2 regions of the Kitasatospora sp. NE20-6 genome follow, and region 2 is predicted to be linked to the other one. Evidence: riboswitches for the same ligand, from Rfam matches in the RefSeq annotation. Region 2 holds a riboswitch; the other holds the start of a gene.
What was found. A riboswitch is a leader RNA that binds a small molecule or an ion and turns the genes downstream of it on or off. The one in region 2 is predicted to bind glycine.

Region 1: linked by a shared signal. The riboswitch ahead of gcvT (glycine cleavage system aminomethyltransferase GcvT) and the one ahead of gcvP (aminomethyl-transferring glycine dehydrogenase) in region 2 are both predicted to bind glycine.

Annotation. Positions count from the first base shown of each region.
Region 1 is NZ_BPRL01000053.1:49,055-56,453, reverse strand. Features, by position in the region: gene glyA (serine hydroxymethyltransferase) at 1-227, opposite strand, end outside; gene gcvH (glycine cleavage system protein GcvH) at 315-689, opposite strand; gene gcvT (glycine cleavage system aminomethyltransferase GcvT) at 769-1,887, opposite strand; glycine riboswitch at 2,041-2,142, opposite strand; gene SNE206_RS29610 (enhanced serine sensitivity protein SseB) at 2,261-3,055, shown strand; gene SNE206_RS29605 (enhanced serine sensitivity protein SseB C-terminal domain-containing protein) at 3,204-4,091, shown strand; gene SNE206_RS29600 (ABC transporter permease) at 4,684-5,667, shown strand; gene SNE206_RS29595 (ABC transporter substrate-binding protein) at 5,726-7,399, shown strand, end outside.
Region 2 is NZ_BPRL01000072.1:11,464-18,862, reverse strand. Features, by position in the region: gene SNE206_RS34300 (DUF5999 family protein) at 1-106, shown strand, start outside; gene gcvP (aminomethyl-transferring glycine dehydrogenase) at 185-3,058, opposite strand; glycine riboswitch at 3,282-3,385, opposite strand; gene SNE206_RS34290 (DUF2382 domain-containing protein) at 3,561-4,856, shown strand; gene SNE206_RS34285 (MFS transporter) at 5,129-6,631, shown strand; gene SNE206_RS34280 (DNA polymerase IV) at 6,798-7,399, opposite strand, start outside.

The DNA of each region.
Region 1 (7,399 bases), on a different contig from region 2:
TGCTCGGCGACGTCGACGTGCTCGCAGCCGCCGTAGTAGCGCTTGCCGGGGTAGCCCTCGGCGTACTTGTTGGTCAGGACCGAGCCCTGGGCCTCCATGACCGCCACCGGGGCGAAGTTCTCGGAGGCGATCATTTCGAGGGTGGTCTGCTGGCGGTGCAGCTCGGCGTCGACCGCGGCCGCGATCTCCGGGTCGAGCGCGTGCAGGGACTGGTTGAGAACCGTCATGAGGTGGGATCTCCCCGTGGGCGGAGCGGGCTGGGGCCAGGGTGGGGCGGCCGCTGCGCTGCGGCCGCCCCCGGGGTGGAGCGGCGGTCAGGCGCCGGTGAAGGCGGTGTACGCGTCGGCGTCGAGCAGTTCGTCGGTCGCCTCGACGCGGACCTTGAACAGCCACGCCTCGCCGAAGGGGTCGCCGTTGACCAGCGCGGGGTCGTCGACGACGCCCTCGTTGATCTCGACGACCTCGCCGGTGGCCGGCGAGTACAGGTCGCTGACCGACTTGGTGGATTCGAGCTCGCCACAGGTCTCACCCGCGGTCACCGTGTCGCCGACGGCGGGAAGCTGGACGTAGACGATGTCACCGAGGGCGTCGGCGGCGTGCTTGGTGATGCCGACCGTCGAGACACCGTCCTCGGCGGCCGTCAGCCACTCGTGCTCCTTGGTGTACTGCAGGTGCGTGGGGTTGCTCATGGCGTCATTCTCCAGGATCGCAAGAGGGTAGGGCGGAGCCGTCCGCTGAGCGGACCGGGCTGTGGTGCGGGGAACGGGCTCAGCGGGCGCGCTTGTAGAACGGCAGCGCCACGACCTCGACCGGCTCGGGACGGCCGCGGACGTCCACCGCCACGGCCGTGCCGGGCCCGGCGTGCGCGGCGTCCACGTACGCGATCGCGATCGGCTTCCCGAGGGTGGGCGAGGGTGCGCCGGAGGTGATCCGGCCGATCACGGCGCCGTCCGCGTCGACCACGGCGTACTCGGCGCGCGGCACCCGCTTGCCCTCGGAGACCAGGCCGACGAGCTTGCGCGGCGGCGCGGACTCCGCCTCGGCGGCGGCCTGCTCCAGCGCCTTGCGGCCGACGAACGCGCCGTCGTTGGTGGTCTTGTCGAAGCGCACCACCCGGCCCAGGCCCGCGTCGAACGGCGTCAGGTCGGTCGACAGCTCGTGCCCGTACAGCGGCATGCCGGCCTCCAGGCGCAGCGTGTCGCGGCAGGACAGGCCGCACGGCACCAGGCCCCTGTCCGCGCCGGCGCCGGTGAGGGCCTGCCACAGGTGCTCGGCGTCGGCGGGGGCGCAGAAGACCTCGAAGCCGTCCTCGCCGGTGTAGCCGGTGCGGGCCAGCCACACCTCACGGCCGGCGACGGTGGCGGGCAGCAGCGCGTAGTACTTGAGGCCCGGCAGGTCGGCGTCGGTGACGGAACCCAGGATGCCGTTCGCCTCCGGGCCCTGCACGGCGATCAGCGCGTACGCGTCGCGGTCGTCGCGGACGGTCGCGTCGAAGCCCGCGGCGCGCTCGGTCAGGGCGTCGAGCACGACCTGCGCGTTGGAGGCGTTGGCGACCACCATGTACGCGTCCTCGGCGGTGCGGTAGACGATCAGGTCGTCGAGGATGCCGCCGTCCTCGCGGCAGATCATGGTGTAGCGGGCGCGCAGCACGCCGAGGGCGGAGATGAAGCCGACCAGCGCGTGGTCGAGGAGCTCGCCGGCCTGCGGGCCGCTGACGGTGATCTCGCCCATGTGCGACAGGTCGAACAGGCCGGCCTTCGTGCGGACGGCGAGGTGCTCCTCGCGCTCGCTGCCGTAGCGCAGCGGCATGTCCCAGCCCGCGAAGTCGGTCATGGTCGCGCCGAGCGAACGGTGCAGCGCGTCGAGGGCGGTGTGGCGGAGGGACATGACGGCAGGACTCCTAGGCTGCTGAAGGGCATGCTGGGGTGGAGTCTCCCCGTCTGTCGTCAACAACCTGAGAGCTTCACCGCCTCCTTCCAGGATGGCGGCTTGCACCGTGGGTGGGCGCACGGCGCGGCCGTGTCCACTTTCCAGATGTGCCTCGCCCGTGCGGTATCTGTGCCTGAGAGATTCCGGGGAGGACTTGCTCCTTCGGCGCCGGCCACACCCCAGGGGCGTTCCGGACTCTCCCGCGCGGGTTCGAGCGGCCTGTATGAAGTTGGTGGTGTCGAGCGCGCTCATCATGGCATGCCGCCGGGCCTGATGGGAGAGGGGGGCGGCCCGCTAGGCTCTGTGCAGGGGTCGATCGAAGGGGCGGTTCATGGGGTATCCGGCGGGCGAGGCACAGGCGTGGGCCGCACCCGGCACGGCGCCGGAGGGCGGCAGCTGGCCGTCCAACGAACTGGAGCAGGTGCTCACCGCGGCGCTCGGCGACCCCGGCGCGACCCCCCGCGTGGTGGAGGTGCTCGCCCGCAGCCAGGTGTGGATCCCGCTGCCGGCCGGCGCCGACCCGCAGGGCGCCTCGCTCGACCTGCCGACGATCGAGCTGGCCGGCACGCCGTACGTGCCGGTGTTCTCCTCGCAGGAGCAGTTCCTCCGGCACGCGCCCGGCATGGCCTTCGCGATCGCCCCGGTGTGGGAGTTCGCCCGCGGGCTGCCGCCGGGCATCGGCATCGCGGTCAACCCCGAGGCGCCGGTCGGCATCCCGGTGCCGCCGGAGGGCGTCGGCGAGCTGCGCCGCGGCCCGCGGGACGAACGCTGGGCCGCCGAGCCGCTCTCCGAGGGCGCCGCCGTCGCGTTGCGCGAGCCCGAGCCGCACCAGGAGCCGTACGCGTTCCTGGCCGCCGCGACCACCGAACTCGCCTCGCTGCGCGGGGTGCTGACGGCCCGGCGGACCCTCGCCCGGGTCGAGGCCGACCCCGTGCAGCTCTACGTCGGCGTGCAGCTCGACCCGGCCGGGCCGGCCGATCCGGCGGCCGTCAACGAGGCGCTGGGCCGCGCGCTCGCAACCGCGCCGCCCGCCTGGGGCGTCCACCTGGTGCTGCTGGACATGGTCGACGACCCGGTGGTCGAGTGGCTGCTCACCCGGGTCGCCCCCTTCTACGTGCGCGGGTGAGCGACCTGGCCGGGAGACCGTGCGGGGGTGTGCGGCATGACGCGTGTCCGCCCCGCGCAATAGGGTGCTCCCCGGGAGTCCGGACGAACGGCGGAACACGCGACAAGACGGGGCACGGCGACGTGAGCGAGCGGAGCGAGGCGGGCGCATGAGCGCGGGAGCGGCAGACGGCGGGCCGGGCCGGTGGGGCCAGGCACCCGTGGCGCGCCCCGGCGGCGACCCGGGCGGCATCGAACGTGCCCTCGGCGCGGTCGCCCCGGAGCGTTACGACGCGTACGAGAACCTGCTGCGGGCGCTCGCCCAGGGGCAGGTCTGGATGCTGCTCTGGCACGGCACCCCCGGCAGCCCCGACGCGCAGTACGGCAACATGGACATCGGCGGGCACGGCTACGCCCCCGCCGCCACCTCCCCCGAGCAGCTCGCCGCCAGCGGCTGGGCCCGGGCGCACGAGGTGGTCTCCGGCGCGGAGATCGCCGGCGCGCTGTTCCGCACCCGCTGGGGCCTGTGGCTCAACCCGCACGTCCCCGGCGGCGGGGTCGGCATCCCGTGGGCCGACCTGAGACGGGTCGCGCTCGGCCTGGACCGGCTGCCGGCCGGGCCGCTGCGCATCTCGGAGCCCCGGCTCGACGCCCCGCAGTTCTGGGCGATGCTGGAGCAGCAGGCGGCCGAGATCCGTCCGCTGCGCTCGCTGCGGCGCGCGTGGGTGCAGCCGGCGCTCGGCGAGCCGTACGTCGCGATCGGGCTCGACCTGTACGACAACTCGCCGCCGTCGGTGGAGGCGGCGCGGGCGCTGGTGCAGCGGGCCGCGGCGCTCGTCCCGGACGGGACGGCGGTCTCCACGGTGGCGACGGCCGACGAGTTCGACCCGGTGGCGATGTGGATGCGCGCCAACGCCCGTCCCTTCTTCGACCGCGACACCCGGTACGGGCACCCGCAGCAGGCGGCCCCCTACCCGCCCTACGGTTACTCTCCGCAGTCGGCCCCGGGTCCGCAGGGATGGCCGCAGCAGCCCTGGCCGGGCTACCCGGGCCGCTGACCCGCAGCACCCGGCGACCCGTTCCGCCCCGTCCCGCCACCGCCTCCGCGCGATCTCCTCGCGCAGCGTCATGCCCAGGTGGTGGCGGGTTTCCGCCGTTGGCGGGCTTTGGTCAGTGGGCGTCTTGACCCGAATGTTTCAACCGTGTGAAGACGCCTATTCGGGCCCGACACGGGTGCATGCCGACAGATCACAGTTGGGCATCCTTCGGTTGCCTCCTCTGGCGGAACGACACCCCGATGACAGAGAGTGCTGCCCAACGCAGTGCGCGTGCCGACCCCCACAAAGGTGAGCGCGCCCTCGGCCGACCACGCGCGATGTGCATGCCGCGCCCGGCGCCCCGCACCAACCGCACCACCTGCAACGCCGTCAGACCGCCCCGTCCGGACCCCCGGACGACCGAGCGGCGGTCCGTGGCACCCCGAAAACGAAACCTGCACCGCCGCACCGGCGTACGGAACCACCGCACCGCTCTGCACCGCACTGTCGCGCACTCCGGACCGACCGAGGTCCGGGCCCGGACCGGGCCCGGGTCGCCTCGCCGGCCGGAACCGTGGGCCGGCCACCGTCGGCGAGGGGAACGAACTGACTCATGACCACACCCACCGAGACCACCGGCACCACGGTCGGTCCCGCCACCGCACCGGCGACGCGCATCGAGGGCCGTTCCCTCGGCCGGATCGCCTGGACGCGCTTCAAGCGCGACCGGCTGGCCGTCGCAGGCGGCGTCGTGGTGATCCTCCTGATCCTGCTGGCCGTCCTGGCCAAGCCGATCGAGGCGGTGTTCGGACTCGACCCCAACGCCCTCCACCAGGACCAGCTGGACGCCAACCTCGGCGGCATCCCGTTCGGTGACTGGGGCGGCATGAGCTGGGACCACCCGCTCGGTGTCGACGTCCAGTACGGGCGCGACATCATGACCCGCATCATCGAGGGCTCCTGGGTCTCGCTGCTGGTCGCCTTCGGCGCCACCGCCCTGTCCAACATCATCGGCACCGTGCTCGGCATCGTCGCCGGCTACTACGGCGGCTGGGCCGACACCGTCATCAGCCGGATGATGGACATGTTCCTGGCCTTCCCCCTGCTGCTCTTCGCGATCGCCATCTCCGCCTCGCTGCAGGACGGCGCGTTCGGCCTGCACGGCACGCCGCTCCACCTCGCCGTGCTCATCTTCGTGATCGGCTTCTTCAACTGGCCCTACATGGGCCGGATCGTGCGCGGGCAGACGCTGTCGCTCCGCGAGCGGGAGTTCGTCGACGCGGCCCGCAGCCTCGGTGCGCGGGGGCCGTTCATCCTCTTCCGCGAACTGCTGCCCAACCTGGTCGGCCCGATCCTCGTCTACTCGACGCTGCTGATCCCGACCAACATCCTCTTCGAGGCCGGCCTGAGCTTCCTCGGTGTCGGTGTCGCCCCGCCGCAGGCCTCCTGGGGCGGCATGCTCAGCGACGCGATCACCTACTACCAGGTCGACCCGCAGTTCGTGATGGTGCCCGGCCTGGCGATCTTCGCCACCGTGCTCGCCTTCAACCTGCTCGGCGACGGGCTGCGCGACGCCCTCGACCCCAAGAACAACTGACCCCCGGTCAGGTAGTCCCCACCGTCAGTCACCGTCCCCCAAGGGGTTGATCACACCCATGCGCAGGACCCGTATCACCGCACTGACCGCGCTCGCCGCAGCCACGGCGATCGCCCTGACCGGCTGCACCAGCAGCAAGGGCACCACCGGCAGCGACAGCGGCGCGGGCTCCGGCACCGCCGGCGCCAACGCGGCCACCACGAAGATCGTCAACGTGTCGGACAAGAAGGGGGGCACGGTCGTCTACGAGCACTCCGACGTGCCGGACTCCTTCGACCCCGGCAACACGTACTACGCGTACATGTACAACTTCTCGCGCCTGTACGGCCGCCCGCTGACGACCTTCCAGCCGGCCGCCGGCGACGCGGGCAACACCGTCGTCCCGGACCTCGCCGAGGGCCTCGGCAAGGTCAGCGCCGACGGCCTGACCTGGACGTACAAGCTGCGTGCGGGCCTGAAGTACGACGACGGCACCGCGATCACCTCCAAGGACGTGAAGTACGCGGTCGAGCGCTCCAACTTCGCGCCGGACGTGCTCTCCAACGGCCCGACGTACTTCCACGAGCTGCTCAAGGACAACGACACCCCGTACCAGGGCCCCTACAAGGACAAGAGCCCCGAGGGCCTCAAGTCCATCGAGACCCCGGACGACGTGACAATCGTCTTCCACCTGAAGCAGGCCTTCGCGGACTTCGACTACCTGGTCTCCGCCCCGCAGACCGTCCCGGTGCCGCAGGCCAAGGACACCGGCGCCGACTACGTGAAGCACATCGTGTCGTCCGGCAGCTACAAGTTCGAGAGCTACGAGGACGGCAAGGAGGTCGTGCTCGTCCCGAACACCAACTGGGACGCCAAGACCGACCCGATCCGCAAGCAGCTCGCCGACAAGATCCAGGTCAAGCTGAAGATCGCACAGGCGACCATCGACCAGGACCTGCTGGCCGGCAACGCCCAGGTCGACCTGGCCGGCAAGGGCGTCGACCCGCAGACCCAGGCCAAGCTGCTCCTCGACCCGAAGCTCAAGGCGCAGACCGACAACGCCTACGGCGGCCGCCTCGTCTACACCGCGATCAACTCCAAGGTCGCGCCGTTCGACAAGATCGAGTGCCGCCAGGCCGTCCAGTACGCCATCGACAAGGTCTCCGTGCAGACCGCGATCGGCGGCCCGATCCGCGGCGACATCGCCTCCACGGTGATGCCCCCCGACATCGCGGGCCACCAGGACTTCGACCTGTACAAGACCGAGGGCAACAAGGGCGACGAGGCCAAGGCCAAGGACGCGCTGAAGGCCTGCGGCAAGCCCGAGGGCTTCACGACCAACATCATGGCCCGCCAGGACCGCTCCACCGAGGTGGCCGCGGCCACCGCGATCCAGGCGGCCCTGAAGAAGGTCGGCATCACGGTCGAGATCCAGCAGTTCCCGCAGGGCAAGTACTTCTCCGACTTCGCGGGTGTGCCGGCCTACACCGACAGCCACAACACCGGCCTGATCATGATGCAGTGGGGCGCCGACTGGCCGACCGGCTACGGCTTCCTGCAGCAGGTCGTCGACGGCCGCGCGATCAAGAAGTCGGGCAACACCAACCTGTCGCAGCTGAACGACCCGGCGATCAACAAGCTCCTCGACGACGCGATCGCCAACCCCGACCGCGCCGCCCGCGAGAAGATCTACGCCGACATCGACAAGAAGACCATGGAGGCCGCGGTCATCGTGCCGCTCACCTACTACAAG
Region 2 (7,399 bases):
GTGGAGCCTGCTCTGCAACGGCGTCCTGCTCTTCGAGGACACCGGCGAGCTGCTGCCCGACGGCCGGGTGATCGCGCCGCGGCGCCCGCTGGCCGTCGTGGCCTGACGCCGGCACCGCCGGCCGACAGCGGGACGGCCCCGGAGGAGTGGTCCTCCGGGGCCGTCCCCGTACGGGGCGGGGGCGTCAGACGCCGTACTCGTCGAGCGGCGGGCAGGAGCAGACCAGGTTGCGGTCGCCGTACGCGCCGTCGATCCGGCTGACCGGCGGCCAGTACTTGTCCGCCGGGTTCACGCCGGCCGGGAAGACGGCCTCCTGCCGGGTGTAGGCGTGCTCCCAGTCGCCGGTCAGGCGGGCCGCGGTGTGGGGCGCGTTGCGCAGCGGGTTGTCCGCGGCCGGCCACTCACCGGAACCGACCTTCTCGATCTCCGCGCGGATCTCGATCATGGCCTCGCAGAAGCGGTCGATCTCGTGCAGGTCCTCGGACTCGGTGGGCTCGATCATCAGCGTGCCGGCCACCGGGAACGACATGGTCGGCGCGTGGAAGCCGTAGTCGATCAGGCGCTTGGCGATGTCGTCCACCGTCACGCCGGTCTCCTTGGTGAGCGGGCGCAGGTCGATGATGCACTCGTGCGCGACCAGGCCGCCGGGGCCGGTGTAGAGCACCGGGAAGTGCGGGGCGAGCCGCTTCGCGATGTAGTTGGCGTTCAGCACGGCCACCTGGGTGGCGCGCTTGAGGCCCTCGCCGCCCATCAGCCGGACGTACGCCCAGGAGATCGGCAGGATCGCCGCGGAGCCCCACGGCGCCGCCGAGATCGGGCCGACGCCGGTGGCCGGGCCGGCCTCCGGCTGCAGCGGGTGGTTCGGCAGGTACGGCGAGAGGTGCGCGCGCACCGCGACCGGGCCGACGCCGGGGCCGCCGCCGCCGTGCGGGATGCAGAAGGTCTTGTGCAGGTTGAGGTGCGAGACGTCCGCGCCGAACTTGCCCGGCTTGGCCAGGCCGACCAGCGCGTTGAGGTTGGCGCCGTCGACGTAGACCTGGCCGCCGGCCTCGTGGACGAGGGCGCAGATCTCGGTGATCTCGGTCTCGAACACGCCGTGGGTCGACGGGTAGGTGACCATCAGCACGGAGAGCTGGTCGCGGTGCTGGGCGATCTTGGCCTTGAGGTCCTCGACGTCCACGTCGCCGTCGGTGAGGGTCTTCACCACGACGACCCGCATGCCGGCCATCACCGCGGAGGCGGCGTTGGTGCCGTGCGCGGAGGAGGGGATGAGGCAGACGTCGCGCCGGCCGTCGCCGTTCGCCAGGTGGTAGGCGCGGACGGCCAGCAGGCCGGCGAGCTCGCCCTGGGAGCCGGCGTTCGGCTGGATCGACACGGCGTCGTAGCCGGTCACCTCGACGAGCTGCTGCTCCAGGCCGTGGATCAGGCTGAGGTAGCCCTGCACCTGGTCGGCCGGGGCGAACGGGTGCAGCTGGCCGAACTCCGGCCAGGTCACCGGCTCCATCTCGGTGGTGGCGTTGAGCTTCATGGTGCAGGAGCCCAGCGGGATCATGCCGCGGTCCAGCGCGTAGTCGCGGTCCGACAGGCGGCGCAGGTAGCGCAGCATGGCGGTCTCCGAGCGGTGGCTGTGGAAGACCGGGTGGGTGAGGTACTCGTCCTCGCGGAGCAGCGCGGCGGGCAGCGTGTCGGCGGTCTCGGCCAGCTCGGTGCCGGTGACGCCGAACGCGCCGAGGACGGCGGCCAGGTGCGCGCGGGTGGTGGTCTCGTCGCAGGAGACGGAGACGGTGTCGGCGTCCACCCGGTACAGGTTGACGCCGGCCGCGCGGGCCGCCCCGACGACCGCGTCGGCGCGCTGCGGCACCCGGGCGGTGACGGTGTCGAAGAACGCGCCGTGCACGACCTCGACCCCGCCGGCCCGCAGGCCCTCGGCGAGCGCCGCGGCGTAGCGGTGGGTGCGGCGGGCGATGTCCGCGAGGCCGTCCGGGCCGTGGTAGACGGCGTACATGGAGGCCATCACGGCGAGCAGCACCTGGGCGGTGCAGATGTTGCTGGTGGCCTTCTCGCGGCGGATGTGCTGCTCGCGGGTCTGCAGCGCGAGGCGGTAGGCGCGGGTGCCGTCGGCGTCGACGGAGACGCCGACGAGGCGGCCGGGCAGGTTGCGGGCGTACTCGGCGCGCACGGCGAGGTAGCCGGCGTGCGGGCCGCCGAAGCCCATCGGCACGCCGAAGCGCTGCGAGGTGCCGCAGGCGATGTCGGCGCCGAGCTCGCCGGGCGACTTCAGGAGGGTGAGGGCCAGCAGGTCGGCCGCGACGGCGACGACCGCGCCGAGGCCGTGCGCCTGCTCGACGACGGGGGCGAGGTCGCGGACCGCGCCGGAGGCGCCCGGGTACTGGAGCAGCACGCCGAAGACGCCGCGCTCGGCGATCTCCGCGGGGATGCCGCCCGACAGGTCGGCGACGACGACCTCGACGCCGGTCGGCACGGCGCGGGTCTCGATCACCGCGACGGTCTGCGGCAGGGTGTCGGCGTCGATCAGGAAGACGCCGCCCTTGACCTTGGTGACGCGCCGGGCCAGCGCCATCGCCTCGGCGGCGGCGGTGCCCTCGTCGAGGAGCGAGGAGCCGGAGGTGGCCAGGCCCGTCAGGTCGGAGACGACGGTCTGGAAGTTGAGCAGCGCCTCCAGGCGGCCCTGCGAGATCTCCGGCTGGTACGGCGTGTAGGCGGTGTACCAGGCGGGGCTCTCCAGCACGTTGCGCAGGATCACCGGCGGCGTGAAGGTGCCGTAGTAGCCCAGGCCGATCATCGAGGTGAGGACCTCGTTGCGGTCGGCCAGGTCGCGCAGCTCCGCGAGCACCTGGGCCTCGCTGCGGCCGGCGGGCAGGCCGAGCGCCTCCAGGCTGCGGATGGCCTCGGGCACGGCCGCGTCGGAGAGCTCGTCCAGGGAGGCGTAGCCCACGTGGGCCAGCATCTTCTCCTGGGCGGCGGCGTCGGGGCCGATGTGGCGGGTCTCGAAGGGGCTGGCCTGCTCGAGCTCGGTGAGGTTCGGCTGGGCGTTCATGGGGGTCGAGGCCTCCTGGTCACGGACCGGCGGGGGCGCGCACGCCGGTCGGCCGCCATGGGGAGCCGGAGACGTACGAGCCCGTCAGGCCTCCCCCTCTGTCATCGGTACCTGAGAGCTTCGCCGCATCGGTGCCCGGGGGCATCCTGTCGACTTGCACCGTCGGTGAGAGTGGTGCCGGCGGCTCCTGCGCCATCGGCCCTGCCCTGCTTTCCAGAGTGACCTATCCCACGCGGTACGGATGCCTGAGAGATTCCGGGGAGGAGTTGCTCCTTCGGCGCCCCTTTCCCAGCTCAGCGGGGTCGGGGACTCTCCCGCGCGGGCTCGGCGGTCGCCGCCCAGGATACCAGCGGGAGAGGCGTGGATCACGGTCGCTGTGACGGCCGTCGCACGGGCTTCCGCCGGGGCTGCCGTCCGGACGGCCGTCCGCCGGACGGACCATCCGCCGCCCGGACGGCCCTCCCCGGCTCGCGGGTGTCCGGTTCATACCGTTTCGTGTGAGATGGCGTCTGGCCAGCTCCTCCAGCCGTCCGCCGAACCGAGCGCCGCAGGAGCAGTCGCCCCGGAGGAGAACAGCGTGCAGACCGATATCGATCCGCGAGACCTGATCGGACACAAGGCGGTCGACCGGAACGGTGACAAGATCGGCACGGTTGACGAGGTGTACCTCGACGACGCGACCGGTGAGCCCGAGTGGGCCGCGGTCCGCACCGGCATCTTCGGCAGGGACGCCTTCGTCCCGCTGACGACCAGCGAGTTCTCCGGCGAGGAGCTCAAGGTCCCGTACGACAAGTCCCTGATCAAGGAGTCCCCGGACTTCGGGGTGGGCCAGCACCTCTCGCCCGCCCAGGAGCTCCAGCTCTACCGCTACTACGGCCTCGACACCTCGGGCACCGGCCGCCCGACCGCTCCGGCGGCCACCGCCGCAGCGTCCGCCGCGACACCTGCCGCGGCACCCGCCGACGCCGACTTCGGCGCGGTCTCCGGCGGCGCGGCGCGCACCGCCCCGGCCACGGACGCACACGCGCACCCGCACGGGCGGACCGACCGGGACGGCGGGCACACCGACCGCCACGACCGCGGCGACCGCCATGACCGCGGCGACGGCGAGCGGGCGGCGACGGCACCGGCTTCGGCTCCGGCGGCCTCGACCCCGCCGGCGGTGTCGAACAACGTCCGCCGCCTGGTCCAGCCGTCCGCTGCACAGCACGGCCCGTCGGCGGCGCAGCTCGCGCCGAAGCAGGCTGCCGAGGCGGGGCCGAGCGGCCCGGTGGAGATCACCTGCCGCGAGGAGCGCCTCGACATCAGCACCGAGTGGCACGTGCTGGGCACCGCGCGGCTGCGCAAGTACGTGACGTCGGAGGCCGTCGAGCGGCGGGTGCCGGTGGTCCGCGAGCGCGTCCGGGTGGAGCGGGTGCCGGTCGGCGACGCCGAGCGGGCCGCGCTGAGCGAGCAGGAGATCGCCGAGGCCATGGAGGAGGTGACGCTCCGGGAGGAGCGTCCGGTGATCCGCAAGTACCTGGCGCCGATCGAGCGCGTCCGCCTGGTGGTCGAGCGCTACACCGAGGAGGAGCTCGTCCGCGAGGAGCTGCGGCGCGAGCAGGTCGAGGTCCACGACGGCACCGCGCAGCAGCCGTCCGAACCGCAGCAGGTCAACACGGCGGAGGCCTCGGGCGGCATGCGCAGCGCGGCGATGGCCGGGCAGGCCGCGGGGCTGGCGGCCGGGCCGGTCGCGACGCCGATCGCGGCGCGGACGGCCTCCGGCCCGGTGCGGCCGGATCCGCTGCGCCCGTCCTGAGCCGCCGCGCCCCCGGCAGCGTCTCGCGGGCCGCCGTCACGGCAGCCCGCGGTCGTCTCTCCGGCCGCTTCTCCGGCGGCTTCTCCGGCCGCCGCCTTCGGTCGCCGCCCCGGCCCCGGTCCGCTTCTGCGGGCCGGGGCCGAGGTGTTTCCCAAAGATTGACCAGTCGATATTTGACAGGCTGAAGTATCTACCTGCATCGTTACTTCAGCTGATTCACTATCGCATGCCTGAAGCAGTCGGCTCCGGGCAGCACGACAGGAGGAACCACCGTGAGTGAGGCCCCACAGCCCGCCACCACGGCACACCGGCCGAGCAGTGCGCGCGTACTCCCCGCGCTCGTCCTCGCCATGCTGGCCTTCAGCGTGGTGCAGACCGCGGTCGTCCCGATCCTGCCGTCGCTGGCCGAGGAACTCGACGTCTCCGGCTCCAGCGTCACCTGGCTGATGACCGCCAACCTGCTGTCCGCAGCCGTCCTCACCCCGATGCTCGGCCGCTTCGGCGACCTGCGCGGTCGCAAGCCGATGCTGCTCGTGGCCCTCGGCGGCCTCGTCGCCGGCTCCGCGATCGCCGTCAGCACGCACTCCTTCACCTGGCTCGTCATCGCCCGCGTGCTGCAGGGCGCCGGCGGCGGCGTGCTGCCGCTGGCGATCAGCATCGTCCGCGACGAGCTGCCCAAGGCCAAGGTCACCGGCGGCGTCGCCGCCATCAGCGCCTCCATGGGCGTCGGCAGCGGCCTCGGCCTGGTCGTGACCGGTGTGCTGCTGGAGCACTGGAGCTACAAGTCGATCTTCTGGATGGGCCTCGGCTTCGGTCTGCTCGCCGTCCTGCTGGTCGCCCTGCGGGTGCCCACCGACCCGGTCGTCGACAAGGCCGGCGGCGCCGACCCGCTGGGCGCCGTCACCCTCGCCGGCTGGCTCTCCGCACTCCTGGTCGCCGTCAGCCAGGGCAACGCCTGGGGCTGGACCTCCAACCGCACCCTCGGCCTCTTCGCCGTCGCCGCCGTGATCGCACTCGTCTGGGTCGTCATCGAGGCCAGGGTCGCGCACCCGCTGGTCGACATGAAGATGATGGCGCGCCCCGCGGTCGCCTTCACCAACCTCTCCGGCCTGCTCATGGGCTTCGGGATGTACGGCTCCTTCATGGTCATCAGCAACTTCGCGCAGACCCCGGAGAAGCTCGCCCACTACGGCTTCACCGCCACCGTGCTGCACGCCGGTGTCATGCTGCTGCCGTCCGCCCTCGGCTCGATGGCCGCCGCACCGATCGGCGCCCTCCTCATCGCACGCCGCGGGCCGCGCCTGCCGCTCGTCCTCGGCGGCGTCCTGGGCGGCGCGAGCATGGTCTACCTCGCCGTCCGGCACGGCGCCGAGATCGACTTCTACCTCGCGTCCGCCGTCTTCGGCCTCGGTGTCGGCCTCGCGTACGCCGCCATGCCCGCGTACATCAACGGCGCCGTCCCGGCCGAGCAGAGCGGCATCGCCAACGGCATGAACGCGGTGCTGCGCACCGTCGGAGGCGCCATCGGCACCGCCGTCATGGCCGCGATCCTCACCGGCGACACCATGAAGCTCCCGATCCCGGTCTCCCTGCCCACCCTCACCGCGTACGAGCACGCGTACTGGACGGCCGCCGCCATGTGCCTGGTCGCAGGTCTGGTGCCGTTCGGCATCCGGCGGATCAAGGCCGGCACGGCGGAGACCACCACCCCCGGCACCCCCGACGGTGCCGGCACCGCGGCCGCCGTCGGCGAGCCCGCCACGACCGGCGCCTGACGAGGCGCCCGCTCGCGCCCAGGGACAGGGCGCGGGAACGGCCGGGGCACCGTGGGGACGGTGGGCATCGCCCCCACGGCACCCGCCCGGCCCGCCGAGTGGCCCCGCACCAGGGACGGTGCGGGGCCACTCGGCCTTTCCGCGCCCGGCACCACCACGACCCGCCCTACGACGGCGGGCGCAGCGGCAGCGGATCCGCGGGCTCCAGCGCGGGATCCTCGATCGCGAAGGTCCGCACCCGCCCCGGCGGCCCGTACGGCGTCTCGAAGCGGACGGTGACGCGGCCGACCCCGCTGCCCTGCACCCAGCCCGGCCCGTGCTCCGCGTGCAGCACGTCCTGCCCCGGCAGCCAGCGGCGCGCCGCCGCGGGCCCGGCCGGGGGGAGCACCGGCTCGGCCTCCACCGCCGGACCCGCCTCGGCCTCCACCGCCTCCCCGGCGGCGTGCGCCGCCTGCGCGAAGAGGTCCTCCTGCGTGTAGTCGGCCAGCTGCGCCACACCCACACCGAGCAACCGCACCCCGCCCGTCGTGTCCACCTGGAGCGCCAGCCGGCGGGCCGTGTCCGCGATCACCGTCTCGTCGTCGGTCGGCGCGCGCAGCGTCTCCGAGCGGGTGAGCGTCGAGAAGTCGAAGCGGCGGACCTTCAGGACAACCGTGCGCCCCGAGCGGCCCGCCGCGCGCAGCCGCCGCACGCACCGCGCCGCGAGCAGGTCGATCTCCCGCAGGATGCGGTCGCGGTCGGCGAGGTCCACCTCGAAGGTGTCCTCGA